DNA from 2 places in the Pseudomonas sp. DCA-1 genome. Region 1 is predicted to be linked to the other one. Evidence: predicted binding sites of a transcription regulator. Region 1 holds the regulator's gene; the other holds the start of a gene.
What was found. Region 1 encodes FliA, which starts transcription of late flagellar genes. Its sites were predicted from a motif close to CTAAAGTTTNNNNNNNNNNNGCCGNTAA; they were not measured.
Positions count from the first base shown of each region.

Region 2: motA (flagellar motor stator protein MotA) is a predicted target of FliA. The motif match lies at 14,517-14,544, and genes of this name have one in related genera.

Region 1 is NZ_CP169881.1:2,016,205-2,031,928, forward strand. Features, by position in the region: gene ACE4QZ_RS09685 (D-alanine--D-alanine ligase family protein) at 471-1,529, shown strand; gene ACE4QZ_RS09690 (GntR family transcriptional regulator) at 1,524-2,219, opposite strand; gene flhA (flagellar biosynthesis protein FlhA) at 2,633-4,762, shown strand; gene flhF (flagellar biosynthesis protein FlhF) at 4,774-6,081, shown strand; gene fleN (flagellar synthesis regulator FleN) at 6,175-7,008, shown strand; gene fliA (RNA polymerase sigma factor FliA) at 7,005-7,745, shown strand; gene ACE4QZ_RS09715 (chemotaxis response regulator CheY) at 7,853-8,227, shown strand; gene ACE4QZ_RS09720 (protein phosphatase CheZ) at 8,250-9,038, shown strand; gene ACE4QZ_RS09725 (chemotaxis protein CheA) at 9,051-11,288, shown strand; gene ACE4QZ_RS09730 (chemotaxis response regulator protein-glutamate methylesterase) at 11,335-12,447, shown strand; gene ACE4QZ_RS09735 (flagellar motor protein) at 12,447-13,187, shown strand; gene motD (flagellar motor protein MotD) at 13,191-14,048, shown strand; gene ACE4QZ_RS09745 (ParA family protein) at 14,272-15,060, shown strand; gene ACE4QZ_RS09750 (CheW domain-containing protein) at 15,060-15,724, shown strand, end outside.
Region 2 is NZ_CP169881.1:5,331,786-5,347,509, forward strand. Features, by position in the region: gene hflK (FtsH protease activity modulator HflK) at 1-1,166, opposite strand, end outside; gene hflX (ribosome rescue GTPase HflX) at 1,263-2,564, opposite strand; gene hfq (RNA chaperone Hfq) at 2,577-2,837, opposite strand; gene miaA (tRNA (adenosine(37)-N6)-dimethylallyltransferase MiaA) at 2,932-3,903, opposite strand; gene mutL (DNA mismatch repair endonuclease MutL) at 3,905-5,803, opposite strand; gene ACE4QZ_RS25170 (N-acetylmuramoyl-L-alanine amidase) at 5,803-7,233, opposite strand; gene tsaE (tRNA (adenosine(37)-N6)-threonylcarbamoyltransferase complex ATPase subunit type 1 TsaE) at 7,245-7,718, opposite strand; gene ACE4QZ_RS25180 (NAD(P)H-hydrate dehydratase) at 7,706-8,566, opposite strand; gene queG (tRNA epoxyqueuosine(34) reductase QueG) at 8,632-9,696, shown strand; gene ACE4QZ_RS25190 (trimeric intracellular cation channel family protein) at 9,837-10,448, opposite strand; gene orn (oligoribonuclease) at 10,540-11,082, opposite strand; gene rsgA (small ribosomal subunit biogenesis GTPase RsgA) at 11,234-12,253, shown strand; gene motB (flagellar motor protein MotB) at 12,569-13,597, opposite strand; gene motA (flagellar motor stator protein MotA) at 13,601-14,452, opposite strand; gene ACE4QZ_RS25215 (HDOD domain-containing protein) at 14,583-15,724, shown strand, end outside.

The DNA of each region.
Region 1 (15,724 bases):
GTTGGGCGCAGGCCGTCGTGTAGGAGCGGGTTTACCCGCGAAAGGGCCGGTCCTGCTGGCCAATTTCCACCCGCCGTTCACCGTTGCCGCCGCTACCGTATTCGCGGGTAAACCCGCTCCTACCACGGTGGTGGACACAGGTCGGTGGTTGGGCACAGGCGTCGTAGGAGCGGGTTCACCCGCGAAGAGGCCGGCCCTGCTGGCCAATTTCCACCCCCGTTCACCGTTGCCGCCGCCACCGTATTCGCGGGTAAACCCGCTCCTACCACGGTGGTGGACACAGGTCGGTGGTTGGGCGCAGGCCGTCGTAGGAGCGGGTTCACCCGCGAAGAGGCCGGCCCTGCTGGCCAATTTCCACCCACCGTTCACCGTCGCCGCCGCTACCGTATTCGCGGGTAGGCAAATGCCGTTGTTATTTTTTTTGGATATTGGATACAGTAGCCAAAATTGCCCGGCTGAGGTCTATCGAAATGAAACAAAATGTGATCGCACTGGTTTTTGGGGGGAGGAGTTCAGAGCATTCAGTGGCGCTCCGCTCCGCTGCTACAATCCACGCGGCGCTGATGGCTCTCGGTCACAGGGTGCACTGTGTGGGGATAGATCGTGAGGGCAACTGGAGGTATCAAGGAGAGCCGTGCCAGTTCCCAGGTGCGGTTGACCGGTCGGCTCCGTTGCTTTCAATTCGTCCAGGACATCCCTCGCTCTCATACACAATCCAAGGGAGCGACACGGTCGAGATTGGGATCGACTTGCTTTTCCCGGTACTGCATGGTCGGTGGGGGGAGGATGGAACGATTCAAGGATTGGCAGCGATGTGCGGTTTGCCTTGTGTGGGCTCCGGGGTGCTAGGTTCGGCAATGTCCATGGATAAGGATGTCACGAAGAGAATGGTCCAGTCTTCCGGGCTAGTTGTGGGGCCTTGGCTGGCCATGAATTCCATGCGTCCTTGGGAAGAGCTGGTTGAGTGCCTGGGTAGCAGCACGCTCTTCGTAAAGCCCGCCACTTCGGGCTCATCGATTGGTGTGTCTAGGGTCTCCAACGCCTTAGAATATGCTGCGGCATTTGCTATTGCAGCACGAGAGGACACAAAGGTGCTGGTGGAGGCTGAAATCTGTGGTAGAGAGATAGAGTGTGGTGTGCTCGAACTTGAGGAGGGCTTGATGGCCTCGGTGGTGGGTGAAATACTCAAAAAGGAAGAGCACACCTATTACGATTATCAGGCGAAATATGATTCCAACAGTGTGACAGGTCTTCGTGTGCCAAGCTTATTGCCACCTGACATTGTCGCGCGCATTCAGGATTTATCTGTTCAGGCATTTAGATGCCTTGATCTGAAGGGGTACGCCAGGGTGGATTTTTTCTTGACAGAAGAGGGTGCAATCATTCTCAATGAGGTCAACACCTTGCCCGGATTTACGAGTGCCAGTATGTACCCGAAGATGTTTGAGTGCTCCGGTTACCCCCCGCCGAAGTTGGTAGGAGCGCTAGTCGAATATGCGCTCTCATCAGCATCGAAAGATCGTTTATGACATATCCTGTCGACGCCGTGTCTCAAGAAACGTAACGATTGCATCTCGTCCCTCGGCAAGGTGCTCGGCTAAAAAGTGCTTGGCGGCTTCGCGATCACCCTGAGCGCAAGCGCTCAAAATGTTTTTATGATCCTGTTGTGATTTCTTGTGGTAGTCGAGATTTGTCAACAAAAAACGAAGATGGCGATCCACCGAGTCATGAAGGGACTTAATCAATGCAAGTAACCTGGGGCGCTTTGCTTTTGAATAAAGAAAGTGATGGAACTTTTCATTGAGTTCGCTAAGGTGGTGCGGGTCGGTGGCATGCTCCATGGCAGATATGAGTTCGTACATCTGCGCCAGATCATTTTCTACGATGTTGTCAAAACCAAAGTCCAAGGCGGTGCATTCTGCCATTATCCGCATATCATAGATCTCGACAATGTCCTCAATCGTCATGATCGCTACAGAGGCTCCTTTATGGACTTCGTAGGTAACAAGCCCTTCGGCTTCCAACTGCCTTATGGCGTCCCTTATCGGCATTCGACTCAAACCGAATTTTGAGGCTAGCTCTTCTTGGCGCAAAGCCGTACCTTCAGCTATTGCGCCAGAAAGTATGCCTTCGCGTAGCGACTCGACTACATAATCCATCGCGGTTTTATGGCGATGTTTGTCAGGAACGATAAAGCTATCGAGAGAGTTCGCCACCATGTTCTCCGGGTCTAGCGATGTAGTCAAAAGCGCTGGCGAAGGTATCACAGACTCACTAGAGCTACCATCGAGCAGTTGGCATGATGTTCATGCCTTTGAGTAGTCATTGGCTCTCTACATCCGCATAGAAACCGTGAGCTTTTGCATGATCAAGTCGCTCAGATTTTTTTGTCGTGGCGCCACCCTCTCCGTGGCTTTCCAAGAGCTTAAGCCTTGGGCCATTGCCGTAGAGGCGATTGGGCGGGAGGTCTCGTTTTTCTTGGTGATTGCCTGCTCATGAGCCACCCGTCAACGCGGTGGTGCTCGCCCGGTTCATCTTTTCGTGTGGGTGTCTGCCAAAGTTGGAAAGCTTCTTGCAATGCCAGCCGCAGGCGCCCCCTGGGCGTCAAAGTTTTGCATCAAGAGGACTCGCGGTGGATCGCACTCAGTTAATCAGCAACGCCCGTAACAACCTGGCCGGGCTCGGCCGGGGCAACCTGGGTGTGCCGCTGTTGCTGCTGGTGATGTTGGCAATGATGATGTTGCCGATACCGCCGTTCCTGCTCGACGTGTTCTTCACCTTCAACATCGCCCTGTCGATCGTGGTGCTGCTGGTGTGTGTATACGCCCTGCGTCCGCTCGACTTTGCCGCGTTCCCCACCATCCTGCTGGTGGCCACGTTGTTGCGCCTGGCCCTGAACGTGGCGTCCACCCGTGTGGTCATGCTGCATGGCCAGGAGGGCCACGGCGCTGCCGGTAAAGTGATCCAGGCCTTCGGTGAGGTGGTGATCGGCGGTAACTACGTGGTCGGTGCCGTCGTGTTCGCCATCCTCATGATCATCAACTTCGTGGTGGTGACCAAGGGGGCCGGGCGTATCTCGGAAGTGAGTGCGCGTTTCACCCTCGACGCCATGCCCGGCAAGCAGATGGCCATCGACGCCGACCTCAATGCCGGCCTGATCGATCAGGCCCAGGCCAAGCACCGCCGTGCCGAGGTTGCGCAGGAGGCCGAGTTCTACGGTTCGATGGACGGTGCCAGCAAGTTCGTGCGCGGTGATGCCATCGCCGGCTTGCTGATCCTGTTCATCAACCTGATCGGCGGCATATTGATCGGCATGATGCAGCACGGCATGAGTTTCACGGAGGCCGGCAAGGTGTACGCCTTGCTGACCATCGGTGACGGTTTGGTGGCGCAATTGCCATCACTGCTGCTGTCCACCGCCGCCGCGATCATGGTAACCCGCGCGTCGGGCTCCGAGGACATGGGCAAGCTGATCAATCGGCAGATGTTCGATTCGCCCAAGGCCCTGGCTGTGTCTGGCGGGTTGATGATCGTCATGGGACTGGTGCCGGGCATGCCGCACGTGGCGTTCCTCAGTCTCGGCCTGCTGGCCGGTGGGGGCGCCTACCTGGTGTGGAAGAAACAGCAGCAGGCCAAGGTCAAAGCCCTGGAAGAGGCGCAGCGCCAGCAGGACCTGCTGCCCTCGCCACAACGCGCGCTGGAAACCAAGGAACTGGGTTGGGATGACGTCACCCCCATCGACATGATCGGCCTGGAGGTTGGCTATCGGCTGATCCCGCTGGTCGATCGCAACCAGGGTGGCCAGTTGCTGGCGCGGATCAAGGGCGTGCGCAAGAAGCTGTCGCAGGACCTGGGTTTCCTGATGCCCACCGTGCACATTCGTGACAACCTCGACCTGCAACCCAGCGCCTATCGCCTGACCCTGATGGGGGTGATTCTGGCCGAGGCGGAGATCTATCCGGACCGCGAACTGGCGATCAACCCGGGGCAGGTGTTCGGCACCCTCAACGGTATTGCCGCGCGCGATCCGGCGTTTGGCCTGGAGGCGGTGTGGATCGATGTTGGCCAGCGTTCCCAGGCGCAGTCGCTGGGCTACACCGTGGTCGATGCCAGCACCGTGGTGGCCACCCACCTCAACCAGATCCTGCAGAAACATTGCCACGAGCTGATCGGTCACGAAGAGGTTCAGCAACTGCTGCAAGTACTTGCCAAGGCATCGCCTAAACTTGCAGAAGAGCTGGTGCCGGGTGTCATTTCCTTGTCGGGGCTGCTCAAGGTGCTGCAAGCACTGTTGTCTGAACAGGTGCCAGTGCGCGATATTCGCAGTATTGCCGAGGCCATCGCGAACAACGCCGGCAAGAGTCAAGATACCGCCGCACTGGTGGCGGCAGTGCGCGTCGGATTGTGTCGTGCCATCGTGCAAAGCATTGTCGGCGTTGAGTCGGAGCTGCCAGTGATTACCCTGGAGCCAAGGTTGGAACAGATTTTGCTGAATAGTCTGCAAAGGGCCGGGCAGGGTCAGGAAGATGGTGTTCTTCTGGAACCTAGCATGGCCGAGAAGCTGCAACGTTCGCTGATCGAGGCGGCCCAGCGCCAGGAAATGCAGGGTCAGCCGGCCATCCTGTTGGTCGCCGGCCCGATCCGCGCCATGTTGTCGCGTTTCGGTCGCCTGGCTGTACCGAATTTGCATGTTCTGGCGTATCAGGAAATACCTGACAACAAGCAAGTCACCATCGTTGCCACAGTGGGCCCTAACGGCTGAGGTAGGGGATAATGCAAGTTAAGCGATTTTTCGCCGCCGATATGCGTCAGGCCATGAAGCTGGTCCGTGACGAGCTGGGCGCCGATGCCGCGATCATTGGCAACCGCCGCATTGCCGGTGGTGTCGAACTGACGGCCGCGCTGGACTACAAGCTGTCCGCCCTGGCCCCGCGTGTGCCCAACGCCGAGCTGGAAGAAGAACTGCGCAAGACCCATACGCGCATTGCCAGTGCCCAGGCCGAGCTGGACCACCGTCAGGACAGCAGCGACAACAACCGCCAATTGTTCGCCGGGCAATCTTTGACCGCTGCCGAACCGTTGATCGAGCCGCATGTCGAGGCCCCCGAGGCTGCTGCCGCACCGGCTGCTGCACCGGTTGATCCGCGCCTGTTCGATGCCATGCGTTCCGAGCTGTCGGGCCTGCGCGAGTTGCTGGAAGTGCAACTCGGTTCGCTGGCCTGGAATCAGCTGCAGGGCAGCAAGCCGCAGCAGGCCAACCTTTGGCGCCGCCTGCAACGCATCGGCCTGTCGGGGCCGATCGCCCGCGAGCTGCTGGACCTGACCGCCGAGATCGAAGAGCCGCGCCAGGCCTGGCGCATGCTGCTGGCTCACTTGGCGCGGATGATCGAAATACCTGAAATCGAGCCGATCGAAGAGGGCGGCGTGATCGCCGTGGTCGGCCCGGCGGGTATGGGCAAGACCACCACCCTGGCCAAGCTGGCCGCGCGCTACGTGCTCAAGTACGGCGCGCAGAATCTGGCGCTGGTGAGCATGGACAGCTTCCGTATCGGCGCCCAGGAGCAGCTCAAGACCCTGGGCCGCATCCTCAACGTGCCGGTGACGTACGTCGACCCGGGCCAGTCGCTGGCAGCAGCGCTGGAGCCGCTGCTGCGCAAGCGCGTGGTGCTGATCGATACTGCCGGCCTGCAGGCCAGCGACCCTGCGCTGCGCATGCAACTGGAAACCTTGGCCGGGCGTGGCATTGCCGCGAAGAACTATCTGGTGCTGGCCACCACCAGCCAGAAGCAGGTGCTGACCGCCGCCTACCACAGCTACAAACGCTGTGGCCTGGCCGGCTGCATCCTGACCAAGCTCGATGAAACGGCAAGCCTTGGCGATGTGTTGAGTCTTGCCATCAGTCATGAACTGCCAGTGGCCTATCTTACCGATGGGCCACGCATTCCTGACGACTTGCACTTGCCGCGGGGCCACCAGTTGGTTTCGCGCGCGGTGAATGTGCAGCAGCAGGACGAGCCCAGCGAAGAGGCCATGGCCGACATGTTCGCTGATCTCTATCACAACCCACGGCGAGCGGGTTGACCATGAAGCGTGTGCAAAGTAGCTATGCCAAAGGGCACGCAGAATTGCCCTACGTGTGGCCTGAGTCCCAGCGAGACAAGGTAAAGAACAGACATGGGTAGCATGCATCCCGTACAGGTGATCGCCGTGACCGGCGGCAAAGGTGGCGTCGGCAAGACTAACGTTTCAGTGAACTTGTCCCTGGCGCTGGCCGAGCTTGGCCGCAGGGTCATGCTGCTGGACGCCGACCTGGGCCTGGCCAATGTCGACGTGTTGCTGGGCCTTGCCCCCAAACGTACTCTCGCCGATGTCATTGAAGGGCGTTGCGAACTGCGTGACGTGATGCTGCAGGGCCCTGGCGGTGTGCGCATCGTGCCGGCAGCCTCGGGCACCCAGAGCATGGTGCACCTGGCCCCAGCCCAGCACGCCGGGCTGATCCAGGCGTTCAGCGAAATCGGCGACAACCTCGATGTGTTGGTGATCGATACCGCTGCGGGTATCGGTGACTCGGTGGTCAGCTTCGTTCGCGCCGCCCAGGAAGTGCTGTTGGTGGTGTGTGATGAACCTACTTCGATTACTGATGCCTACGCGTTGATCAAGCTGCTCAATCGTGACTACGGCATGAACCGTTTCCGTGTGTTGGCCAACATGGCGCAGAGCCCGCAGGAAGGGCGCAACCTGTTTGCCAAGCTGACCAAGGTCACCGACCGCTTCCTTGACGTTGCCCTGCAGTACGTGGGTGCCGTGCCGTACGACGAATGCGTGCGCAAGGCGGTACAGAAGCAGCGTGCCGTCTACGAAGCCTTCCCTCGCTCCAAGTGTGCGCTGGCTTTCAAGGCGATTGCCCAGAAGGTCGATAGCTGGCCGCTACCGGCCAACCCGCGCGGCCATCTGGAGTTCTTTGTCGAGCGCTTGGTGCAACCCACCAGCGCGGGGCCCGTGCTATGAACGCCAGCGGTTTCAAGATGTACAGCCGGGCGTCGAAGGACGCCCAGTACGAGCTGATCGAACGCTACGCCCCGCTGGTCAAGCGCATCGCCTACCACCTGCTGGCGCGCTTGCCGGCCAACGTGCAGGTCGAAGACCTGATCCAGGCCGGCATGATCGGGCTGCTGGAAGTGGCTAACAAATACGACGCCAGCAAGGGCGCCAGCTTTGAAACCTATGCTGGCATCCGCATCCGCGGGGCCATGCTGGACGAAGTACGCAAAGGTGACTGGGCGCCGCGTTCGGTACACCGAAACACCCGTATGGTCAGTGACGCGATGCGTGCGGTTGAAGCCAGAACAGGCCGTGACGCTAAAGATCATGAAGTTGCTGCCGAACTCCAATTGAGTCTCGATGATTACTACGGGATTTTGAACGATACCCTGGGCAGCCGCCTGTTCAGCTTCGACGACCTGTTGCAGGACGGTGAGCACGAAGGGCTGCATGAGGATGGCGCCAGTGGCCAGGTCGAACCTGCGCGGGGGCTGGAAGAGGACCGCTTCCAGGCTGCCCTGACCGAGGCTATCGCCAACCTGCCGGAACGTGAGCGCCTGGTGCTGGCGCTGTACTACGACGAAGAGCTGAATCTCAAGGAAATCGGTGAGGTGCTGGGTGTCAGCGAGTCGCGGGTCAGCCAGTTGCACAGCCAGTGTGCCGCGCGCCTGCGTAGCCGCCTGGGGGAATGGCGGGCGCGTTGAGCCCGCTGTCGTTGCAGTCGTTTTCCACGTTGTACCGAATTGAATGAGTGCGTGCTCGGTAGGCCGAGCGCGTTTGAGACTGCTTGGAGGTCTAATTGGACAAGAACATGAAAATCCTCATCGTTGACGACTTTTCGACGATGCGGCGGATCATCAAGAACCTGTTGCGTGACCTGGGTTTCACCAACACCGAGGAAGCCGATGACGGCACCACGGCGTTGCCAATGCTGGAGAACGGTCACTACGACTTCCTGGTAACCGACTGGAACATGCCGGGCATGTCCGGCATCGACCTGCTGCGTAAAGTGCGTGCCAGTGACAAGCTGAAAAGCATGCCGGTACTGATGGTGACTGCTGAAGCCAAGCGCGACCAGATCATTGAAGCGGCCCAGGCCGGCGTCAATGGTTATGTGGTCAAGCCGTTCACCGCTCAGGTGCTCAAAGAGAAGATCGAGAAGATCTTCGAACGCGTCAACGGCTGAGTCACGTTACGGGGGGCGCGTCATGGATTCATCACAAACGTCTTTGGGCGAGTTCGAATCGACCCTGAAGAAGCATGCCCAGGAGTTGGTCGAAAGCCTGGAACGGGGCCGTTTCGGCGAGGCGGTGCAGCTGATTCACGAGCTGAACCAGACCCGCGACCGCGGCCTGTATCAGGAAGTCGGCAAGCTGACTCGCGAGCTGCACAGTGCCATCGTCAGTTTCCAGATCGACCCCACCATGCCGCAGGCAGAAGAGGTGTCGCAGATTACCGACGCCACCGAGCGCCTGTCCTATGTGGTCAAGCTCACCGAGGGCGCGGCCAACCGCACCATGGATCTGGTCGAGGAAAGCACGCCGGTGCTCAATGAACTGGCCAGCGAGGCCAAGGCCCTGAGTACCGACTGGCAGCGTTTCATGCGCCGCGAAGTGGCTGCGCCGGAATTTCGTGATCTGGTCAAGCGAGTCGACAGTTTCCTGACGCACAGCGCCGAGGGTAACCGAAAGGTTGCCGGGCACCTCAATGACATTTTGCTGGCCCAGGACTATCAGGACCTGACCGGCCAGGTGATCAAACGCGTCACCACACTGGTGACCGAGGTGGAGAGCAATCTGCTCAAGCTGGTGCTGATGGCCAGCCAGGTCGACCGCTTTGCCGGTATAAACCATGATCACGATCAATTGCGTGCAGAAAAAGATCGAGAAAAACATCCGACTCGGGGTGAAGGTCCGCAGATTCATGCCGATAAGCGTGAAGACGTCGTGTCCGGTCAGGACGATGTCGATGATCTGCTGTCCAGCCTTGGTTTTTAAGGAGCACGTTTGATGAGCTTCGGCGCCGATGAAGAAATCCTCCAGGATTTCCTGGTAGAAGCCGGCGAAATTCTTGAGCAATTGTCCGAGCAACTGGTCGAGCTGGAAAGCCGACCTGACGATGCCGACCTGCTCAATGCGATCTTTCGCGGTTTCCACACTGTAAAAGGGGGCGCCGGCTTCCTTCAGCTGAACGAGCTGGTGGAGTGCTGCCATATCGCCGAGAACGTGTTCGACGTCCTGCGCAAAGGTGAGCGCCGGGTCGATGCGGAACTGATGGATGTGGTGCTCGAGGCACTGGATACAGTGAACAGCATGTTTGGCCAGGTGCGCGAGCGTTCCGAAGTGACGCCGGCCACCCCCGAGCTGCTGGCGGCGTTGGCGCGCCTGGCCGAACCTGGCGGAGCCGAAGCTGTTGCAGCGCCGGCACCGGTTGCCGACGTGGCGGTTGCGGCATCGGCCGATGCCGACGAGCAGCACCAGGACATCACTGACAGCGAGTTCGAGCAGTTGCTCGATTCGCTCGATGCGGTCAAGGCGCAAGCAGCGGCCGACGAGCAGATGCAGGGCGAGACCGTCAGCGGTGCTGGTGATGAAATCACCGACGCCGAGTTCGAGTCGCTGCTCGACCAGTTGCACGGCAAGGGCCAGTTCAGTGTCGAGGTTGCGGCGCCGCCGGTTGCCGTCAGCAGCGAAGCGACCAGTGATGAAATCACCGACGCCGAATTCGAATCGCTGCTCGACCAACTGCATGGCAAGGGCACCTTCCAGGTCGATGCCTTGCCAGCCACCCAGGCACCAGCGCCTGCCGTGCCAGACAGCAGCGCAGCCAGTGATGAAATCAGCGAGCACGAATTCGAAGCCCTGCTGGACCAGTTGCACGGCAAGGGCAAGTTCGGTGGCGATGTTGCCGCTGTAGAAGCCCCGGCTGCTGTCCAGGCGCAAGCGCCGGCTGCCGCCAAGGCCGAAAGCCAGCCGGTGGCCAAGCCAGCCGCTGCACCAGCGCCTTCGCCGGCCAGCAAACCTGCCGCGGCGCCTCGCGCGCCGGCCCCGGCCGCCGAAAAGCATGCTGCCAGCGAAGCAGAAACCACGGTGCGCGTCGATACCGCGCGCCTGGACGAGATCATGAACATGGTCGGCGAACTGGTGCTGGTGCGTAACCGCCTGGTGCGCCTGGGCCTGAACAGCGGCGATGAGGCCATGTCCAAGGCCGTGTCCAACCTCGACGTGGTCACCGCTGACCTGCAGACCGCGGTGATGAAAACCCGCATGCAGCCGATCAAGAAAGTCTTTGGCCGCTTCCCGCGCCTGGTCCGTGACCTGGCGCGCCAGCTGAAGAAAGAGATCAACCTGGAGCTGGTCGGCGAAGAGACCGACCTTGACAAGAACCTCGTAGAAGCCTTGGCCGACCCGTTGGTGCACTTGGTGCGCAATGCTGTCGACCACGGTATCGAGATGCCCGACGAGCGTGAAGCTTCTGGCAAGGCGCGTACCGGCCGCGTAGTACTGTCGGCCGAACAGGAAGGTGACCACATCCTGCTGTCGATCTCGGACGACGGCAAGGGCATGGACCCCAACATCCTGCGCGCCAAGGCGGTGGAAAAGGGCCTGATGGACAAGGACGCTGCCGAGCGCCTGAGCGAGTCGGACTGCTACAACCTGATCTTCGCCCCGGGCTTCTCGACCAAGACCGAGATTTCCGATGTGTCCGGGCGTGGCGTGGGCATGGACGTGGTGAAAACCAAGATCTCCCAGCTCAACGGCTCGATCAACATTTTCTCGGCCAAGGGCCAGGGCTCCAAGATCGTCATCAAGGTGCCGCTGACCCTGGCGATCATGCCCACCCTGATGGTGATGCTGGGCAACCAGGCGTTTGCCTTCCCGCTGGTCAACGTCAACGAGATCTTCCACCTCGACCTGTCGCGCACCAACGTGGTCGACGGGCAGGAAGTGGTGATCGTGCGCGACAAGGCGCTGCCACTGTTCTACCTCAAGCGCTGGCTGGTCCAGGGCCAGGTGCACGAAGAGCAGCACGAGGGCCACGTGGTGATTCTGTCGGTCGGCACCCAGCGCATCGGCTTTGTCGTCGACCAACTGGTTGGCCAGGAAGAAGTGGTCATCAAGCCGCTGGGCAAGATGCTGCAGGGCACCCCGGGCATGTCCGGGGCCACCATCACTGGCGACGGTCGCATCGCGTTGATTCTCGACGTCCCGAGCATGCTCAAGCGTTACGCCGCGCGGCGTATTTGATTTCGGTGGCGCGCCCTGGCGGGTTGCGCCGCCTAATGGAGTGTTTATGGCAGTCAAGGTCCTGGTGGTGGATGATTCTGGTTTCTTCCGCCGCCGTGTCTCGGAAATCCTCTCGGCGGATCCAACGATCCAGGTCGTGGGGACCGCGACCAACGGCAAGGAAGCAATCGACCAGGCGCTGGCGCTCAAGCCCGATGTGATCACCATGGACTACGAAATGCCCATGATGGATGGCATCACCGCAGTGCGGCACATCATGCAGCGCTGCCCGACGCCCGTGTTGATGTTCTCGTCACTTACCCATGAAGGCGCCCGTGTCACCCTCGACGCGCTGGATGCCGGCGCCGTGGACTACCTGCCGAAAAACTTCGAGGACATCTCGCGCAACCCTGACAAGGTCAAGCAGCTGCTGTGCGAGAAGGTACACACCATTTCGCGCAGCAACCGCCGGATCGGCAGCTATGCCAGAACGGCGCCGGTCGCCGCGCCAGCGCCCGCCAGCACCTTCACCAGCCAGGCGCAGGCACGCCCGGCTGCGCCTGCCCGTGCAGCGGCCCCGACAGCGGCAGCCTCGCAGTCGCCGGCACCCAAGCGCAAACCCTACAAACTGGTGGCCATCGGTACCTCCACGGGGGGGCCGGTGGCACTGCAGCGGGTACTGACCCAACTGCCGGCCAATTTCCCGGCGCCGATCGTGTTGATCCAGCACATGCCGGCGGCCTTCACCAAAGCGTTTGCCGAACGCCTGGACAAGCTGTGCCGCATCAGCGTCAAGGAGGCCGAGGACGGCGACATGCTGCGCCCGGGCCTGGCCCTGCTGGCCCCCGGCGGCAAGCAGATGATGATCGATGGCCGTGGTACGGTGAAGATCCTGCCCGGCGACGAGCGCCTGAACTACAAACCCTGCGTGGACATCACCTTCGGTTCGGCGGCCAAGTCTTATGGTGACAAGGTATTGTCGGTAGTGCTTACCGGCATGGGCGCCGATGGCCGTGAAGGCGCGCGCCTGCTCAAGCAGGGTGGCAGCACGGTGTGGGCCCAGGATGAAGCCAGCTGCGTGATTTATGGCATGCCCATGGCCATCGTCAAGGCCAACCTGGCTGATGCCGTGTACAGCCTGGACGAAATTGGCAAGCACCTGGTGGAGGCGTGCGTCTGATGGACGTCCTCAGCCTGATCGGTTTGATCCTGGCTTTCGTTGCCATCGTCGGTGGCAACTTTCTTGAAGGCGGTCATGTCGGTGCTCTGGTCAATGGCCCGGCGGCTCTGATCGTGCTGGGTGGTACCCTGGCGGCGGCGTTGTTGCAGTCGCCGCTGTCGTCGTTCAAGCGCGCCTTGCAGATTTTACGTTGGATCCTGTTTCCACCGCGGGTCGACCTGGCGGGCGGTATCGACCGCGTGGTGAACTGGAGCCTGACCGCTCGCAAAGAAGGCTTGCTGGGCCTGGAAGGGGTAGCTGACAGCGAGCCCGACCCGTATGCGCGCAAGGGCCTGCAACTGCTGGTGGACGGCGCAGAGCCGGAAGCCATCCGCAGCATCCTCGAGGTCGACTTCCTTACCCAGGAAGGCCGTGACATCCAGGCAGCCAAGGTATTCGAAAGCATGGGCGGCTATGCGCCGACCATCGGCATCATCGGTGCGGTCATGGGCCTTATCCACGTGATGGGCAATCTGGCCGACCCGTCGCAACTGGGCAATGGCATTGCCGTGGCCTTTGTCGCCACCATTTACGGTGTGGCCAGTGCCAACCTTGTGCTATTGCCGGTTGCCAGCAAGCTCAAGGCCATCGTCATGCGCCAGTCGCGCTACCGCGAAATGCTGCTCGAAGGCCTGCTGTCGATTGCCGAAGGTGAAAACCCGCGCTCGATCGAGTTGAAGCTGCAAGGCTTCATGGAGTAACCCATGCGTCGCCGTCGTCATACCGAGGAACACGAAAACCACGAGCGCTGGCTGGTGTCGTACGCCGACTTCATCACGTTGCTGTTCGCCTTTTTCGTCGTGATGTATTCGATTTCCTCGATCAACGAGGGCAAGTACAAAGTTATTTCCCAGGCCTTGCTCGGGGTATTCAACGACCCCGAGCGCAGCATGAAGCCGATCCCGATTGGCGATGAGCAGCCGCTGAGCGTGCGCCCGGCCGAACCGCTGGTCAAAGACAGCGAGCAGACCGAAGCGGGCCTGGCGGCGACCAATGCCGACCCGTTGAAAACCATCAGCAATGACGTGCGCGATGCCTTTGGCGACCTGATCAAAAGCGACCAGATGACTGTGCGCGGCAACGAACTGTGGATCGAGATCGAGCTCAATTCGTCGCTGCTGTTTGGCAGTGGTGATGCGATGCCCAGTGACAAGGCATTTGCGATCATCGAGAAGGTGGCCAACATCCTCAAGCCGTTCGCCAACCCGGTGCACGTCGAAGGCTTCACCGACAACCTGCCGATCCGCACCGCGCAGTACCCCACCAACTGGGAGTTGTCCTCGGCGCGCGCGGCCAGCATCGTGCGCCTGCTGGCCATGGAGGGTGTCAACCCGGCACGCATGGCCTCGGTGGGTTACGGCGAGTACCAGCCGGTGGCCAGCAACGATACCGCCGAAGGGCGCGCACGCAACCGTCGGGTTGTGCTGGTGATTTCCCGTAACCTGGAAGTGCGCCGCAGCCTGACAGGCTCGGGCAGTGCCAATGCCACACCGGATGCCGCGTTGCGCCGGGCTGGCACACAAAGTGCACCAGCAACGCCAGCAACGGTGGCGGGGCAGTGATTCGTCAATTCCCCGTCGCTGATATGAACACGATTTTGAATGTGCCGCCGTACCCTGTGGGAGCGGGCATGCCCGCGAAGCCAGCGACTCGGTGAATGGCACCGGCTGCGCCGGTGTTCGCGGTCCTGCACGCTCACACTGAGGGGCGTGCAAGCTTTGAAGTTTTGCGCATGACAGTTGTATCTACAGTGTCCCTGCCAAATCAATAGATAGAGTTTGCTTGATGAGAGTCTGGGCAGTAGCCAATCAAAAAGGTGGCGTCGGCAAGACCACCACTACCATTGCCCTGGCCGGCCTGCTGGCCGAGGCCGGCAAGCGCGTGGTCGTCGTCGACCTCGACCCGCACGGCTCGATGACCAGCTACTTCGGGCACAACCCGGATGCCTTGGAGCACAGCTGCTACGACCTGTTCCTGCACAAGGGTGCGGTGCCCGAAGGCTTGCCCGGGCAACTGCTGCTGCCCACCAGCGATGAGCGCATTTCGCTGCTGCCGTCGAGTACCGCGCTGGCGGTGCTGGAGCGCCAGTCACCAGGACAGAATGGCCTGGGCCTGGTAATCGCCAAGAGTCTGGCGCAGCTGTGGCAGGATTTCGACTATGCCCTGATCGACAGCCCACCCTTGCTGGGGGTGCTGATGGTCAATGCCCTGGCCGCCAGCCAGCAGCTGGTGATCCCGGTGCAAACCGAATTCCTCGCGGTGAAGGGCCTGGAGCGCATGGTTGGCACCTTGGCCATGGTCAACCGCTCGCGCAAGCAGGCGCTGCCGTACCAGATCGTGCCGACCCTGTTCGATCGTCGTACCCAGGCGTCGCTGGGCACCCTCAAGCTGCTGCGTGATGCCTATGGGCAGCATGTATGGCAGGGCTACATCCCGGTGGATACGCGCTTGCGCGATGCCAGTCGCAAGGGCGTCACGCCCTCGCAGTTCGACAGCAAGAGCCGCGGGTTGATCGCCTACAGGGCGCTGCTCAAGCACCTGCTCACCTACAAGAACGCAGTGCAGGTGGCCTGATGACTCAAACTCGGCAAACCAGCACCCGGCCCCAGATGGCCCTGCAATCGTACCTGGACGGCTTGCTGCAGGAGGCCACCGAGGCCGAAGACCTGAGCGAGCCGCCGGCAGTGACGGATGAATTCGCCGAGGCGGTGCGTGAGGAGCAGGCACGCGATGCCCGGCAATCGGCCCGGCCTGAGCCCGCCGTGGCTGCCGCCAGCCTGGCCCCGCGGCCGTTCGCCGAGCCCCGCCTGGCGGTACTGCCGAGCCTGATGCCGGTGGAAGCCCCGGTGGTGACGGTGGTCGAGCAGGAGATCGTGGCCGAAGCCAGCATTCCGGTACTGGTCGAAGAGCAAACCGTGGAACCGGCTGTGCCGCTGGTCGATGTGCATCTGCCGGCGCCCAACCTGCCCGTACCGCCGGCCACTGTCGACGGTCGTCCGGCATGGGCGGCCGAGCCATTCGAATGCCTGCTGTTCGACGTTGCCGGCTTGACCCTTGCGGTGCCGTTGGTGTGCCTGGGCTCGATCTACACCCTGGCTGGCCAGGAGCTGACGCCACTGTTCGGGCAGCCCGACTGGTTCCTCGGCATCCTGACCTGCCAGGCTGGCAACCTGAAGGTGCTGGACACTGCGCGTTGGGTAATGCCTGACCGCTACCGCGATGATTTTCGCCAGGGCCT
Region 2 (15,724 bases), 2.6 Mb from region 1:
GTACGCAGCGGCTGCTGTTGCTGTTGCATGTCCTGCGCGGCACGGGCGGCCGCATCGTTGGTCGATGGCGACACGCTGGTGGTTGGCACGGACGGCCTGCGGCTGCCTTCGACCATCTTGTCCAGCGGCAGGTAGAGCAGGTTGCTCTGCCCGTCCTTGGTTGCCACCATGACCTTGCTCGAGTTGCTGTAGACCTCTTGCATGGTCTCCAGATACAGACGCTCACGGGTTACGTCAGGTGCCTTGCGGTACTCGACAAGCAGCTTGGTGAAGCGGTCTGCCTCACCCTTGGCGCGAGCGATGACTTCGTCGCGGTAACCATTGGCGTCCTCGATGATGCGCTGGGCCTGACCACGGGCTTCCGGCACCACGCCATTGGCATAGGACTCGGCCTGGTTGCGGGCACGCTGCTCGTCTTCGCGGGCTCGGATCACGTCGTCGAAGGCTTCCTGCACTTCACGCGGAGCTGCCGCGCTTTGTACGTTGACCTGGGTAACGGTGATACCGGTACGGTAGTTGTCGAGGAAGCGCTGCAGGCGTTCGCGGATATCCACGGCCATCTGCTCACGACCCTCGGTCAACACCTGGTCCATCGAAGTGGAGCCAACCACGTGGCGCAGAGCACTCTCGGTCGCGTGCTGCAAGCTCACCTCAGGCTGGTCGACATTGAGCACGAAGTCCTGCAGGTTGCTGATCTTGTACTGGACGGTCAGCGGCACCTCGACGATGTTCTCGTCTTCGGTCAGCATCTGGCCCTGCTTGGTGTAGGCACGCTCACGCGTGACGTTTTCCATGTACTTGCGATCAATCGGCGGGAAGTAGATGTTCAGGCCGGGACCGACCGTCTCATAGTACTTGCCGAAGCGCAGCACAACCGCCTGCTCCTGCTCGTCGACCACATACACGGCGTTGTACAGCCAGATTGCAGCCAGCACCGCCAGGCCGATGCCCAGCAGGCCCAGGCCACCGCCCTTGCCGACATTGCGGTCACCGCCGCCACGTTTCTTGCTGCCGCCGAACATGCCATTCAGGCTGTCCTGCAGTTTGCGGAAGGCCTCGTCCAGATCCGGTGGACCTTTCTTGTCACCACCGCCGCCACCGCCACCACGGCGGCCGCCCCAGGGATCCTGATTGTTCGAGTTGCCACCCGGCTCGTTCCAAGCCATAGCGCTCTCCATCTGATAAAGCAAAGACGCGCCCACGGCGCGCCGTCCAATGCTACAGAATGCCTGTCACTGCTGCCCGGCGACCTCGACGAGCATTTATTGCAAAGTGTGTTGCTCGACAAACACTTGCGGCTCCATGCCTTCGCGGCTGACCAGGCGATTCAGTTCGACCATGGGCAGTCGCACGCTCAGCAGGCTGCGCCCCTCTTCATCATGCTCTTCACTCTGCACGGCACCCAGGGCAAAGAATTGCGCGCGCAAGCGGGCAAAACGCTGCTCCAGACACAGGGTACCGACAAACAGATCATCCCCCAGCAACTCGGCAACCGCCTGGCCAACCAGCTCCAGACCACGCCCATCGCGTGCCGATACCCAGACCCGTTCCGGCTTGCCATCGGCATTGCGCTGGATCTGTGGCTCGACATCTTCGAGCAAGTCGAGTTTGTTGTACACCTCGAGGATCGGCAACCCCTCGGCACCAATCTCGCCCAACACCGCCAGCACCTGCTCGATCTGCTCCATGCGCTCTGGCTCATGGGCGTCGATCACATGCAGCAACAGGTCGGAGTTGCTCGACTCTTCGAGCGTAGCCCGAAATGCCTCGACCAGCTTGTGCGGCAGGTGACGAATGAAGCCTACGGTGTCGGCCAGCACAATCGGCCCCAGGTCGTTGAGCTCGAGCCGGCGCAGGGTCGGGTCGAGTGTGGCGAACAGCTGGTCCGCGGCATACACCTCGGACTCGGTCAGGGCGTTGAACAGCGTGGACTTGCCGGCATTGGTATAACCCACCAGCGACACCGATGGGATATCCGCGCGCTTGCGCCCGCGCCGCGCCTGCTCGCGCTGACTGCGCACTTTCTCCAGGCGTGACTTGATCTGGCGTATACGCACCCGCAACAGGCGGCGGTCGGTTTCCAGCTGGGTTTCACCCGGACCGCGCAGGCCGATACCACCTTTTTGTCGCTCAAGGTGAGTCCAGCCGCGCACCAGCCGCGTGCTCATATGCTCCAGCTGGGCCAGTTCGACCTGCAGCTTGCCTTCATGGGTACGCGCCCGTTGGGCGAAGATATCGAGGATCAGCCCGGTTCGGTCCAGCACACGACACTCGAACACACGTTCGAGGTTGCGCTCCTGACTGGGCGTGAGGGTGTGATTGAAAATCACCAGATCTACCTGTTCGGCATGGACCAGGTCGTGTAACTCTTCGACCTTGCCACTGCCAATCAGGTATTTGGCGGAAGGCTGATGCCTTGTCACCGTGACCAGCGAGACGATGTCGGCCCCGGCCGACAATGCCAACTCCTGAAACTCCTGCGGGTCTTCTCGCGCCTCAGGGTTCTGACCTTCCAAGTGAACGAGCAATGCCCGCTCACCACCGCCGTGGCGCTCAAAGAACAATGCAGGCTCCTATCAGGCGTTGCCTGGCTCGCTGTCGCCGTGCTCGCTGTCGGACGGGCTTGGCAGGCGGACCGGACGGGCCGGAACTACGGTCGAGATGGCGTGCTTGTAGACCATCTGGCTGACGGTGTTCTTCAGCAATACCACGAACTGGTCGAACGATTCGATCGAGCCCTGCAGTTTGATACCGTTGACCAGGTAAATGGATACCGGGACCTTTTCTTTTCTCAAGGTGTTCAAGTAAGGGTCTTGTAGCGAATGCCCTTTTGACATATGCCGCACTCCTGTAAGGATAAATAATAGAAATTCAATAAAATCGATAAATTAGGCCGCCCCTTCGCAAGAATAGACGGCAATCAGCAGGGACTCAGCTCAATATGGAGATGGCCCCAAGGTATTTCAAGGTGCGGGACAGATTGTCGCAGGCCAGGCTGTCAAGCCAGTGCACTTCAGGCCAGCCACGCAACCAGGTGAACTGCCGCTTGGCCAGCTGCCGGGTAGCAATGATACCGCGTTCACGCATCTCATTCTCAGTCAGCTTGCCATCCAGGTAATCCCAGACTTGCCGATAACCCACTGCCCGTATAGACGGCAGCCCGGCGTGCAAGTCACTTCTGGCTCGCAGCGATCGGACCTCGTCAACGAAGCCCTGTTCCAGCATCTGCGAAAATCGTAACGCAATTCGCTGATGCAAAATGTGACGATCTGTAGGAGCAATCGCCAAACTGGCGACAGTATAGGGCAATTGTCCGCCAGCGCCTGCGTCTGCGCCGCGACTTTCCGCGAATTGACGCCGGCGATGAACTGTCATGCTCTCACCGCTCACCCGGTACACCTCCAACGCCCGGATCAGCCGCTGCGGGTCATTGGGGTGAATACGTGCCGCTGACTCTGGGTCAACCTCGGCCAACTGGCGGTGCAGCTCGGCCAGGCCCAGGGCTTCAGCCTGTGCCTCCAGCTCGGCGCGCACCGCCGCATCGGCCGCTGGCATGTCGGCCAAGCCATCGATCAACGCCTTGTAATAGAGCATGGTGCCACCGACCAGCAGCGGGATCTTGCCGCGCGCGGTGATCTCGGCCATGGCCTCCAGGGCGTCGGTACGGAACTGCGCGGCCGAATAGCTCTCGGCCGGGTCGCGAATGTCGATCAGCCGGTGCGGGTGGGCGGCGAGGATTTCTTTCGACGGTTTGGCCGAACCGATATCCATGCCACGGTAGACAAGTGCCGAATCGACGCTGATCAGTTCACACGGCAGCACTGTGGTCAGTTCGATGGCAAGGTCGGTCTTGCCGGCCGCCGTCGGGCCCATCAGGAATATTGCAGGGGGCTTGCCGCTCATTTCATCGACCGCGCAGGAAAAGTTTGTCCAGATCGTCCAGGCCCATCTGGGTCCAGGTAGGACGACCATGGTTGCACTGGCCGCTGCGCTCGGTGTTTTCCATATCGCGCAGCAGGGCGTTCATCTCGGGAATTGCCAGGCGCCGGTTGGCGCGCACGGCACCGTGACAGGCCATGGTACCGAGCAGTTCGTTGAGGTGCGCCTGAATGCGATCACTGGTGCCGTACTCCATAAGGTCGGCAAGCACGTCCTGCACCAGGCGATTGGCTTCGGCTTGCTTGAGCAAGGCCGGGATCTGGCGAATCGCCAAGGTCTCGGGGCCCAGGCGCTGCAATTCGAAGCCCAGGCGCTGGAACCACTGGGCATGCTCTTCGGCACAGTCGGCTTCACGCTGGCTAAGGGCAAGGGTTTCCGGCACCAGTAACGGCTGGCCGCTCAGACCCTCGCTGGCCATGGCTACCTTGAGGCGCTCGTACATTATCCGCTCGTGGGCGGCGTGCATGTCCACCAGCACCAGGCCAACAGCATTTTCGGCCAGGATGTAGATGCCCTTGAGCTGCGCCAGTGCGTAGCCTAGCGGGGGAATGTCGCCCTGGCTTTCGGGCAGGGCCGTCGCAGGCGCTGCACCGGTTTCCAGTGGCTTGTAGAACTCGCGATACACCGCCTGTGCCTCTGCGGCCGGCAGCGGCTGCGAGGGACGTGGGGTGTATTGATACTGGTAACCGGCGCCACTGCCGCCATTGGAAAACGACTGCTGTGGGGCTCGAGGCTGTTCAAGCACCGGCGAGGCCAGGCGCATTTCACCCTGGGGCCCGAACTCACCGGCCTGCTGGCCAGTGGGGCGAACCAGCTCAGGCACCGCCGCAGGTGCGGCCAGCTGGTCTTCCGGGCGCACGTCGGCCAAGGCACGGTGCAAGGTGCCATACAGGAAGTCGTGCACCGAGCGCCCTTCACGGAATCGCACTTCATGCTTGGTAGGATGCACGTTCACATCGACGCCGTTGGGCTCCAGCTCCAGGAACAGCACGAACGTGGGGTGGCGGCCGTTGAACAGCACGTCCCGGTAAGCCTGACGCACAGCATGGGCGACCAGTTTGTCGCGCACTGCCCGGCCATTGACGAAGAAGTACTGCAGGTCAGCCTGGCTGCGCGAGAACGTCGGCAAACCGACCCAGCCCCAAAGGCGCAGGCCGTTGCGCTCCACGTCGATCGGCAGCGCCTGCTCCATGAAGCCAGGGCCACAGATGGCACCCACCCTCCGCGCACGGGCGACTTCGTCGTGGGCCTCGTGCAGGCTAAGGATGCTCTTGCCGTTGTGGCGCAGGTGGAAGGCGACATCGAAACGGGCCAGCGCCAGCCGGCGGATCACTTCCTGCAAGTGATCGAATTCGGTTTTCTCGGCCTTGAGGAACTTGCGTCGGGCCGGGGTATTGAAGAACAAATCGCGCACTTCCACCGAAGTACCGACCGGGTGCGCCGCCGGCTGCACCCGCGGCGTCATGTCGCGACCTTCGGTTTCTACTTGCCAGGCCTCGCTGGCACTGGCGGTACGCGAGGTCAGGGTCAGGCGCGCCACCGAACTGATCGAGGCCAAAGCCTCGCCACGGAAACCCAGGCTCAATACCCCTTCAAGGTCTTCCAGCTCGCGGATCTTGCTGGTGGCGTGGCGGGCCAGGGCCAGCGGCAGGTCGTCGGCAGAAATGCCGCTGCCATCGTCCCGCACCTTCAGCAGTTTGACGCCGCCCTGCTCTACTTCCACATCGATGCGCCGGGCACCGGAGTCCAGGCTGTTTTCCAGCAGCTCCTTGGCTACAGATGCCGGGCGCTCCACAACCTCGCCGGCAGCAATCTGGTTGGCCAGCCGCGGGCTGAGCAGCTGAATTCGCGAACCGCCACTCATTATTGCGCGGCCAAGGTTGTGGCGGGCACGTCGAGGCGCTGACCAACCTTCAGCTCATCGGTCTTCAGCTTGTTGGTGCTGCGCAGGCTGGCCACACTGACCTGGTAACGCACGGCGAGCATCGCCAGGGTTTCGCCAGGGCGCACGGTGTGTTCACGCGGACCGGCGGCAATCTTGCCGGTGTCACGCAGCCAGGCGATATAGGTGCCAGGTGGCGGGTTCTGCTGGAAGTACTGGTGCACCCCGGTGCGGATCGACCTGGCCAGAGCCTGCTGGTGGCTGGATGAGGCCAGCTTGGCGGCTTCGTTGTTGTTCGAGATGAACCCGGTTTCAACGAGGATCGACGGGATGTCTGGCGACTTAAGCACCATGAAACCGGCCTGTTCAACGCGCTGCTTGTGCAACGAGGTGACGCGCCCCATGTTGCCCAATACCTTTTGCCCCACGTTGAGGCTGGAACTGAGCGTAGCTGTCATCGACAGATCAAGCAGCACACCAGCGAGCATGCGGTCCTTGTCGTCGAGGCTGACATTACCCGCACCACCGATCAAGTCGGAGCGGTTTTCCGTGTCGGCCAGCCAGCGCGCAGTCTCGGAGGTGGCGCCACGATCGGACAGGGCGAACACCGAGGCGCCAAAGGCTGCGCGCGACGGGGCCGCATCGGCGTGAATCGAAATGAACAGGTCGGCGCCTTTCTTGCGGGCGATTTCCGTACGCTTGCGCAGCGGGATGAAGTAATCGCCGGTGCGGGTCAGCTCAGCACGGAAACCTTTTTCGCTGTTGATCTGACGCTGCAGTTCTTTGGCGATTTGCAACACGATGTCTTTCTCGTGTTGGCCACGCGAGCCGGAAGCGCCAGGGTCTTCGCCGCCATGCCCGGCATCGATAGCAACCACGATGTCACGCTTGCCACTGGGTACCGGGGGCAGCTTGATCGCCGGCTGGGCCGGCGTCACTGGCACCGCCGGCGTGGTCGCAGGCGTTTGCACAGGTGCCCGTGCAGGCGGTGGCGCGCTGGCCGCGATAGCGTCAGCTTCCTGGTCATACAGATCGACCACCAAGCGGTTGCCGTACTGTGCATTGGGCGCCAAGGTGAAGCTTTTCGGGGTTACCGACTTTTTCAGGTCGATCACAACCCGAAGGTCGGTTGGCGTACGCTGGGCCGAACGCACATTGCTTATCGGCGTGTTGGAGGTAGCCACATTCAGTGGCGCGGCCAGTGTTGCGCCATTGATGTCGATGACCAGACGATCGGGTGCGCTCAGGGTGAAGACACTGTGCTGCACGGGGCCAGACAGGTCGAAAACCAGCCGCGTGTTGTCCGGTGCGCGCCACAGGCGCATGCTCTTGACTTGAGTGACGGCCAGAGCGTCAACGGTCACCGTTGTCAGCAGCAGCCCAACGATGGCGACCAGTGCGCGTATGCGCATACCTACCCCACTTACTGTTTATAGTGTTCGGCCAGTGCCACGCACCAGGCCTCGCCGCGAGCCCCCTGCGGCGAAAGGTTCAGCGAGCGTCCACTCGCTTGGGGGCTTATGGTAATGGTCAGGTCAGGCTTTGGCAAAACGCCCGCACCCTTTTGTGGCCATTCGAACAGGCACAGCGGGTCGCCTTCGAAATAGTCACGAATGCCCATGAACTCAAGCTCCTCCGGGTCGACCAGGCGATACAGGTCGAAGTGAAAGGCTCGGACCTCGCCGATTTCATAGGGTTCGACCACGGTGAATGTCGGGCTTTTCACAGCACCAGTATGGCCCAGACCGCGGATCAGGCCACGCGACAGGGTAGTTTTACCCGCACCCAGGTCGCCTTCAAGGAAAATCACGCCGCGACCACCGGTCACCTCGGCCAGTGCTGCACCGAATTTGACCGTGGCCTCTTCATCGGCCAGAAACAGATTTAAGCCAGACACGCAGAATGCTCCTCCAACAACTCACGAATGACCGGCGCCAGATCACTGGCCGCCAGGCCTCTACCTTTTATCCCAAGGCGCTCGCCGGCACAGGCGTGCAACCACACCCCCAGACAACCCGCGCCCCAGGCATCCAGGCCTTGGGCCACCAGTGCCGCCAACACGCCAGTCAGCACATCGCCCAGACCGGCGCCGGCCATCGCCGGGTGCCCGCGCTCGCACACAGCCAGTTGGCCGCTTGGGGCTGCCACCAGTGTGCCGGCACCTTTGAGTACACAGACGCTGTTATAACGGCGCGCCAGCTTGCGCGCGGCGCCAGGGCGGTCGGCCTGCACCGCCTCGGTGGAAATACCCAGCAGCCGCGCCGCCTCCCCCGGGTGCGGGGTAAGGATGCTGCCACTGGGCAGGGCCAGCGGGGTGCGCGCCAGCAAATTCAAGGCATCGGCATCCCACACTTGCGGCCGCTGGGCGTTGGCCACCGCCGACAACAGGCTGCAGCCCCACGCCGCCTGCCCCAGGCCGGGCCCGACCACCAGTACCGAGGCGCGCTCCAGCACGCCCATCAGCTGGTTGGCCGAACGGACACCCAGGCACATGACTTCGGGCAGGCGCGCCAGGCTGGCCGACACGTGCTCGGGCCGGGTTGCCACGCTGACCAGCCCGGCGCCGCAACGCAGGGCGGCTTCGGCGCTGAGCAATACAGCGCCACCGGTACCAAGGTCGCCACCGACCACCAGTACATGGCCAAAGTCGCCTTTGTGGGCATGCGCATGCCGTGCCGGCAGGCGGGCAACCGTCACGCTGCTGAGCAATTGAGGGGCATTACTGGGGTGTTTGGTCTGTGGCATGGGGTCAAAGGCTCCAATGTCTGGCAGAATTATACGCACCTGAGCCCGTATTGCCTTGCCCATCCATGTCCGCCTCCACACCTGACCTCGCCCAATTGGCCCAATCGATCAAGATGTGGGGCCAGGAACTCGGTTTTGCCCATGTTGGCATCGCCGGGGTCGACCTTGGCGAACACGAACACCACCTGCAGCGTTGGCTCGACGCCGGCTATCAGGGTGAGATGGAATACCTGGGCGCCCACGGCAGCAAAAGGTCACACCCCGACCAACTGATCCCCGGCACCGTACGCGTGGTCTCGCTACGTATGGACTACCTGCCCGGCGACACGCAGATGGCGCAGCGTCTGGCCCAGCCGGAGAAGGCCTACGTGTCGCGCTACGCGCTTGGCCGGGACTACCACAAGCTGGTGCGTAAGCGCGTGCAGTTCCTCGCCGACCGCATCCAGGAAGCTGTCGGCCCGTTCGGCTACCGCGCGTTTGTAGACAGCGCCCCGGTACTGGAAAAAGCCCTGGCCGAACAGGCCGGGCTGGGCTGGATCGGCAAGAACACGCTGTTGCTCAACCGCAAGGCGGGTAGCTATTTCTTTCTTGCCGAACTGTTCGTCGACCTGCCGCTACCGGTGGACGAAGCCACCACCAGCGAACACTGCGGGCGTTGCCAGGCCTGTCTGGACATCTGCCCGACACAGGCGTTTGTCGGGCCTTACGTGCTGGATGCGCGACGCTGCATCTCGTACCTGACCATCGAGCTGAGGGGCGCGATCCCTGTCGAGTTACGCGCAAAGATGGGCAACCGGGTGTTCGGTTGCGACGACTGTCAGATCGTCTGCCCGTGGAACCGCTTTACCAAGCACAGCCAGGAGCAGGATTTCCAGCCACGGCATGGGCTGGAAAATACGGACCTGGCGGCGATGTTCCTGTGGGACGAACGCACCTTCCTGCGCAAGACCGAGGGCGGGCCTTTGCGGCGGGCGGGGTACGAGCGTTTTTTGCGCAACCTGGCGGTAGGGTTGGGCAATGCGCCGTCGACGATTCCGGTGATCGAGGCGCTGAAGGCCAGGCGTGACGATGAATCGGAATTGGTGCGCGAGCATGTGGAGTGGGCGCTGGCCCGACACGGAGCTCAATAGCGACCAGCCTCAGAGCATGCGCCATCCTTGTGGGAGCGGGCGCGCCCGCGAAGCAGGCAACACAGGTAATGGCACCGGCTTCGCCGGTGTTCGCGGGCACGCCCGCTCCCACAAGGGCCATGTTGCGCTTGTAAATTGCGTCACTGCTGGTCGTTGTAGTGGAACTTGGGCATTTCCCAGTGGAAGCGGATTGCCAACAGGCGCACCAGGAAGCCGCCAAACAGTGTGAGCAACATCGCCTGTTCTGCCGGCACCTTGAAATACACGCAACCCAGATAAAACCAGGCTGCCGCAAACGACACGCTGGCATACAGCTCTCGGCGGAACACCAGCGGGATGTCGTTGCAGAAGATATCCCGCAGGATCCCGCCAAACACACCGGTGATCACCCCGCTGATCGACGCCACCAGCATGCCCTGCCCCATCTCCAGCGCCGTCATGCAGCCAATCAGGGTAAATGCCACCAGCCCCAGGGCATCGAGTACCAGGAACAGCGAGCGAAGGCGGCGCATCATTGGCGCAATGAAAATGGTCAGCAGCGCCGCAAGGCTGGTCAGCACCAGGTACTCAGGGTGCTTCACCCAGGTCAGCGGGTAGTGCCCGAGCAGCACATCACGCACCGAGCCGCCCCCAAGCGCAGTAACGCAGGCGATCAGCACCACGCCAAACCAGTCCATGCCGCGACGCCCGGCAGACAGCGCGCCAGTCATGGCTTCGGCGGTAATGGCGATAAGGTAGAGCATCAGCAACATGGTGCGGGTCCGTGCAGGAAAGGCGCGCAGTCTAACCAGTTGCCCAAGGCACCAAAAGGGGGCGCAGATACAATATCTGCGCCGTTTTGAATCACAACTTGATGAAGTGCTCGCGATAGTGACGCAATTCGGCGATCGATTCGCGGATATCGTCAAGCGCCAGGTGGGTATTGCCCTTCTTGAAGCTGTCACGCACGTTCGGCGCCCAGCGCGCGGCCAGTTCCTTCAGCGTAGAGACATCCAGGTTGCGGTAGTGGAAGTAGTTTTCCAGATTGCGCATGTGACGGTAGAGGAAACGACGATCCTGGCAAATGCTGTTGCCGCAGATCGGCGACTTGCCTTTAGGCACCCACTGCTCAAGGAAGGCGATGGTCTGTGCCTCGGCTTCGGCCATGCTGATCTTGCTCTCGCGCACGCGCTGGGTCAGCCCCGAAGCACCATGGGTACGGGTATTCCACTCGTCCATGCGCGCCAGCACTTCGTCACTGTGGTGGATGGCGATCACCGGCCCTTCGGCCAAGGTGTTCAGCTCGCTGTCAGTGACGATGGTGGCCATTTCGATGATGACATCGCTGTCCGGATCCAGGCCGGTCATTTCCAGGTCGATCCAGATCAGGTTCTGTGGGTTTTGCATGCAGGGGCTCCTCATATAGGCGATCATATTAGCCTAGTGGCCAAGGCACGCCCATTCACGGCATAAAGCTGGGCGGAATAGTCCAGCGGCTGGCGTGCTAAACTGCGTGCCGTTTTCAATGCCCACGCCGGGCCTCTCTTACGGTACCTTCATGGCCAAACGCCAGCTCAATCGCCGCCAAAACTGGCGGATCGAAAAAATCCAGGGTGAGCGCGCCGCTCGCGCGGCCAAACGCGAGCAGCATGCACTGCAGGAACTGGAGGGTGGCGACCTGGGGCCGGAGCAACTTGGCCTGGTGATCGCACACTTCGGCGTACAGGTAGAAGTGGAAGCCCAGGACGGCGACACCGCGGGCCAGGTGTTCCGCTGTCACTTGCGTGCCAACCTGCCAGCACTGGTCACCGGCGACCGCGTGGTATGGCGTGCGGGCAACCAGGGCATTGGCGTGATCGTGGCACAGATGCCACGCAGCACCGAATTGTGCCGGCCGAACAACCATGGCCAGCTCAAGCCCGTGGCTGCCAACGTCGACCTGATCGTGATCGTGTTCGCCCCGGCGCCGGAACCACACCCGAACCTGATCGACCGCTATCTGGTAGCGGCCGAGCACGCCGGCCTGCGTCCGCTGCTGCTGCTGAACAAGGCCGACCTGATCAACGACGAGAACGGCCCCGGCCTGCATGCGCTGCTGGAGGTCTACCGCGAGCTGGGTTACCCGCTGCTGGAAGTATCGGCACATCAGGGCGACGGCATGCAGCGCCTGCAGCAGCTCCTTGACGGCCACATCAGTGTGTTCGTCGGCCAGTCAGGGGTAGGCAAGTCGTCGCTGGTCAACAGCCTGCTGCCGGACGCCGGCACCCGTGTCGGAGACCTGTCGGAATGGTCTGGCCAGGGTACTCACACCACCACCACGGCGCGGCTGTACCACTTCCCCAACGGCGGCGACCTGATCGACTCGCCGGGCATTCGCGAGTTCGGCCTTGGCCATGTCAGCCGCGACGACGTGGAAGATGGCTTCATCGAGTTTCGCGACTTGTTCGGCACCTGCCGCTTCCGCGACTGCAAGCATGACCGCGAACCGGGCTGCGCGCTGCTCAAGGCACTGGAAGAGGGGCGCATCAAGCCGCAGCGCATGAACAGCTATCGCTCGATCATCGCCAGCCTGACTTGAAACAGCTACTCTCGCCGTGGCATTTGCGCTGCCGGTGAGATCGAGCGCCGCCCGCGCGGCGCATCGCGAGCTGCGCTCGCTCCTACGTTTGTTTCGGGCCAATCATTCCTGTGGGATTTGTGCGCGAATGCCTTGGCGCATGTCTCGATATCGCGTGGCACGAACAGGCGGTCGCGCGCGCCTGCACTGGCGTTACTGGCCCGAAACAAACGTAGGAGCGAGCGCAGCTCGCGATGCGCCGCGCGGGCGGCGCTCGATCTCACCGGCGCTTCAACCTTTCCGCCAACCCCCTGTCAGCCCTGATGCCGCCAGGACCTACTGCTCCTTGGCGTCATCCATCTTAAGCGTACCCTCTTCGAAGATGTTCAGCTTCTGGCGCAGTTCACGCGGCTGCATCGGCGCCTGTTCGCTCTGCGCAGCCGGTGCCGAAGCCCCTGGCGCCGCGTCACCGGCTGGCGGTGCAGCGGGCTCGGCGGCCGGAGCTTGTGGCGTACCCTGCTCACCCTCGATATTGCGCTGGGCTTTCTTGGTCAGCACGATGATGTCGATGCGCCGATTGACCGGGTTGAACGGGTCCTTGCGGTCGAACAGCGATGACGAGGCGTAACCCACCACCCGCGCCACCTGGCTGTCCGGGTAACCACCCGCCACCAGAGCACGACGTGCGGCGTTGGCGCGGTTGGCCGACAGCTCCCAGTTACCGTACTCACCGGTGCCAGCATACGGCTTGGCATCGGTGTGGCCGCTGATGCTGATCTTGTTAGGCACCGCCTTGATGGTATCGGCCATGGCCAGCAGGATATCTTCGAAGTATGGCTGCAGGCGCGCGCTACCAATATCGAACATCGGCCGGTTCTCGGCATCCATGATCTGGATGCGCAGGCCGTCCTGGGTGATCTCGAACAGGATCTGGTCCTTGAACTTCTGCAACTGTGGATTCTCTTCCACCTTGTTCTGCAGTTCCTGCAGCAACAGCTCCAGACGCTCACGCTCCACCTGCTCGGCCATGGTCTCGACCTGGTCCTTGCTTAGCTGTGTGGTGGACTCCTGCGTCGGTTCGGCCTTCACTTCCGGGTTGATGGTCTTCTCCGGCGCCAGCTCAGGCGAACCGCCCAGGTCGATGACGTAGGGCGTGCCGCTTTCCGAGAAACCGATCGGGTCCTTGAAGTAGCCGGCAATGGCGATCTTCTGCTCTGGCGTGGCCGTGGACAACAGCCACAGCACCAGGAAGAACGCCATCATCGCCGTGGCGAAGTCGGCAAAGGCGATTTTCCAGGCGCCACCATGGTGGCCGCCGCCAAAGCGCTTTACGCGCTTGACGATGATGGGCTGATTGTTCTCCATGACTCAGCGACCGCGAACCGCTTGTTCCAGTTCGGCGAAGCTTGGGCGATGCTTGGGATACAGCACCTTGCGCCCGAACTCGACTGCAAGCGAAGGTGGCATGCCCGAGGCGGAGGCGACCAGCGAGGCCTTGATTGATTCGTAGAGGTTCAGCTCTTCCTTGGCATCGTGTTCCAGGCACTTGGCCAAAGGACCGAAGAAACCGTAAGCCGCCAGAATACCGAAGAAGGTACCCACCAGCGCCGCACCTACGTGCATGCCGATGGCGGCCTGGTCGCCATCGCCCAGCGAGGCCATGGTCACCACGATACCCAGTACCGCCGCAACGATACCGAAGCCGGGCATACCGTCGGCAATGCCGGTCACCGCATGGGACGGGTGCTCCAGCTCTTCTTTCATGCTCAGCAGTTCCATGTCGAACAGGCCCTCGAGCTCGTGCGGGGCCATGTTGCCGGTGGACATGATGCGCAGGTAGTCACAGACGAACGCAGTCATGCGCTCATCGGCCAGTACCGTCGGGTACTTGGCGAAGATCGGGCTGGCAGCGGCGTCCTCGATGTCGGCCTCGATGGCCATCATGCCTTCGCGACGGCTCTTGTTGAGGATTTCGTAAACAAGGCCCAACACCTCCAGGTAGAAGGCATGGCTGAAGCGCGAGCCGAACATCTTCATCGACTTCTTGATGACATGCATGGTCATGTGGCCAGGGTTGGCCTGCAGGAATGCACCAAAGGCCGCACCGCCGATGATCAGTACTTCGAACGGCTGGATAAGGGCTGCGATCTTGCCGTGGGAGAGTACGTAGCCGCCGAGCACGCTCGCGAATACGACGATGATGCCGATAATTTTAGCCATAGGTTCAAAGCACTTGCTGTCGTGGTCAGGGGAAGAGACGGGAGCTTTAAAACTCTTCTTCTACTTATCGGCAGAACTGCGCCAGACTATAGCCACTCAATGCGAAAAGCCAGTTCGGACTGATGTCAAAATGCCAATTGAAACCAAGGTGCCCACTCAGGCCCCGCGTACGCTAGAGGCCTGGGTAAAGCTGCTCGAGAGTGTTCGCATCCCCGTGCCGAAGCACAGTTACGACCGGGTCATGGCTGCCATCCACGATAGCCGCCGCTCGCTGCGCGATATCGCCGAACTGATGCAAGATAGCCCGGCGCTGGTGCTGTCAGTGATGCGCGAAGCCAATCACCCCACCAATGCCAGCCTCGCCGAGCCCGCCGAGAGCCTGGAAGTCGCCCTCAACCGCCTGGGCCTGGAGCGCAGCGAGCAGCTTCTCAAACGCTTGCCGACACTGCCCGTGGAGGAGATTCCGCCGGTACTGTGCCAGTTCCAGATGATCAGCCAGCATGCGGCACAGCAGGCCAGCGGCCTGTTCGCCAGCCGCCTGGCACGGCTGTGGCAAGAGATTCACTGGGGCAGCCTGCTGTTCCTGTCGCCACTCTGGCCACTGGCACTGGCCTACCCCAAGCTGCTCGACGCCTGGGAACTGCGGGTTATCCACAAAGGTGAAGACGCCGCCCACGTCGAGGAAGAACTGTTTGGCGTGCGCATCATGGCGCTGTGCCAGACCATAGCCGAGTATTGGCGCCTGCCCCAGTGGGTCACCCAGGGTTATCGCCTGCTGCTGGAAGAGCGCGAGCAACTGGCCAAGGTGCTGAACATTGCCCGCGACGAAGACCTGCTCAGCCAACAGCACCGCCTGGACGCCGAGCCCGGCTTGCGACGCTGGTTCAACCAGCCGGCCAATACCGTGCTGCTGGCCAACAACCTGGCCCTGGCGGCACAGGTCGGCTGGGATAACCCGCACCTGCTGCGCTGGCAACTGCTGACCGCGCTGTACCTGCAAACCTCGCTGGAAGACGTGCAGCAGCAAGTGCACCAGCAGGCGGCCGCCAGTGCCCGCCGCCATGCCCGACATGCCCTGTTCCACCCGGCCGAGGCTTTGATCTGGCCATGGCACCAACGCCGGCCTCACCCGGATATGCTGGCCCCACCCCCGCCCAGCAACGACGATCTGGCACGCTGGCGCACGCTGTGCCAGCACCTGCTGGCCCAACCCAGCCCGTTCACCAACGCCGTGCACCTGGCCACCCAGGCACAAGAGGCCCTGCTGGCCTG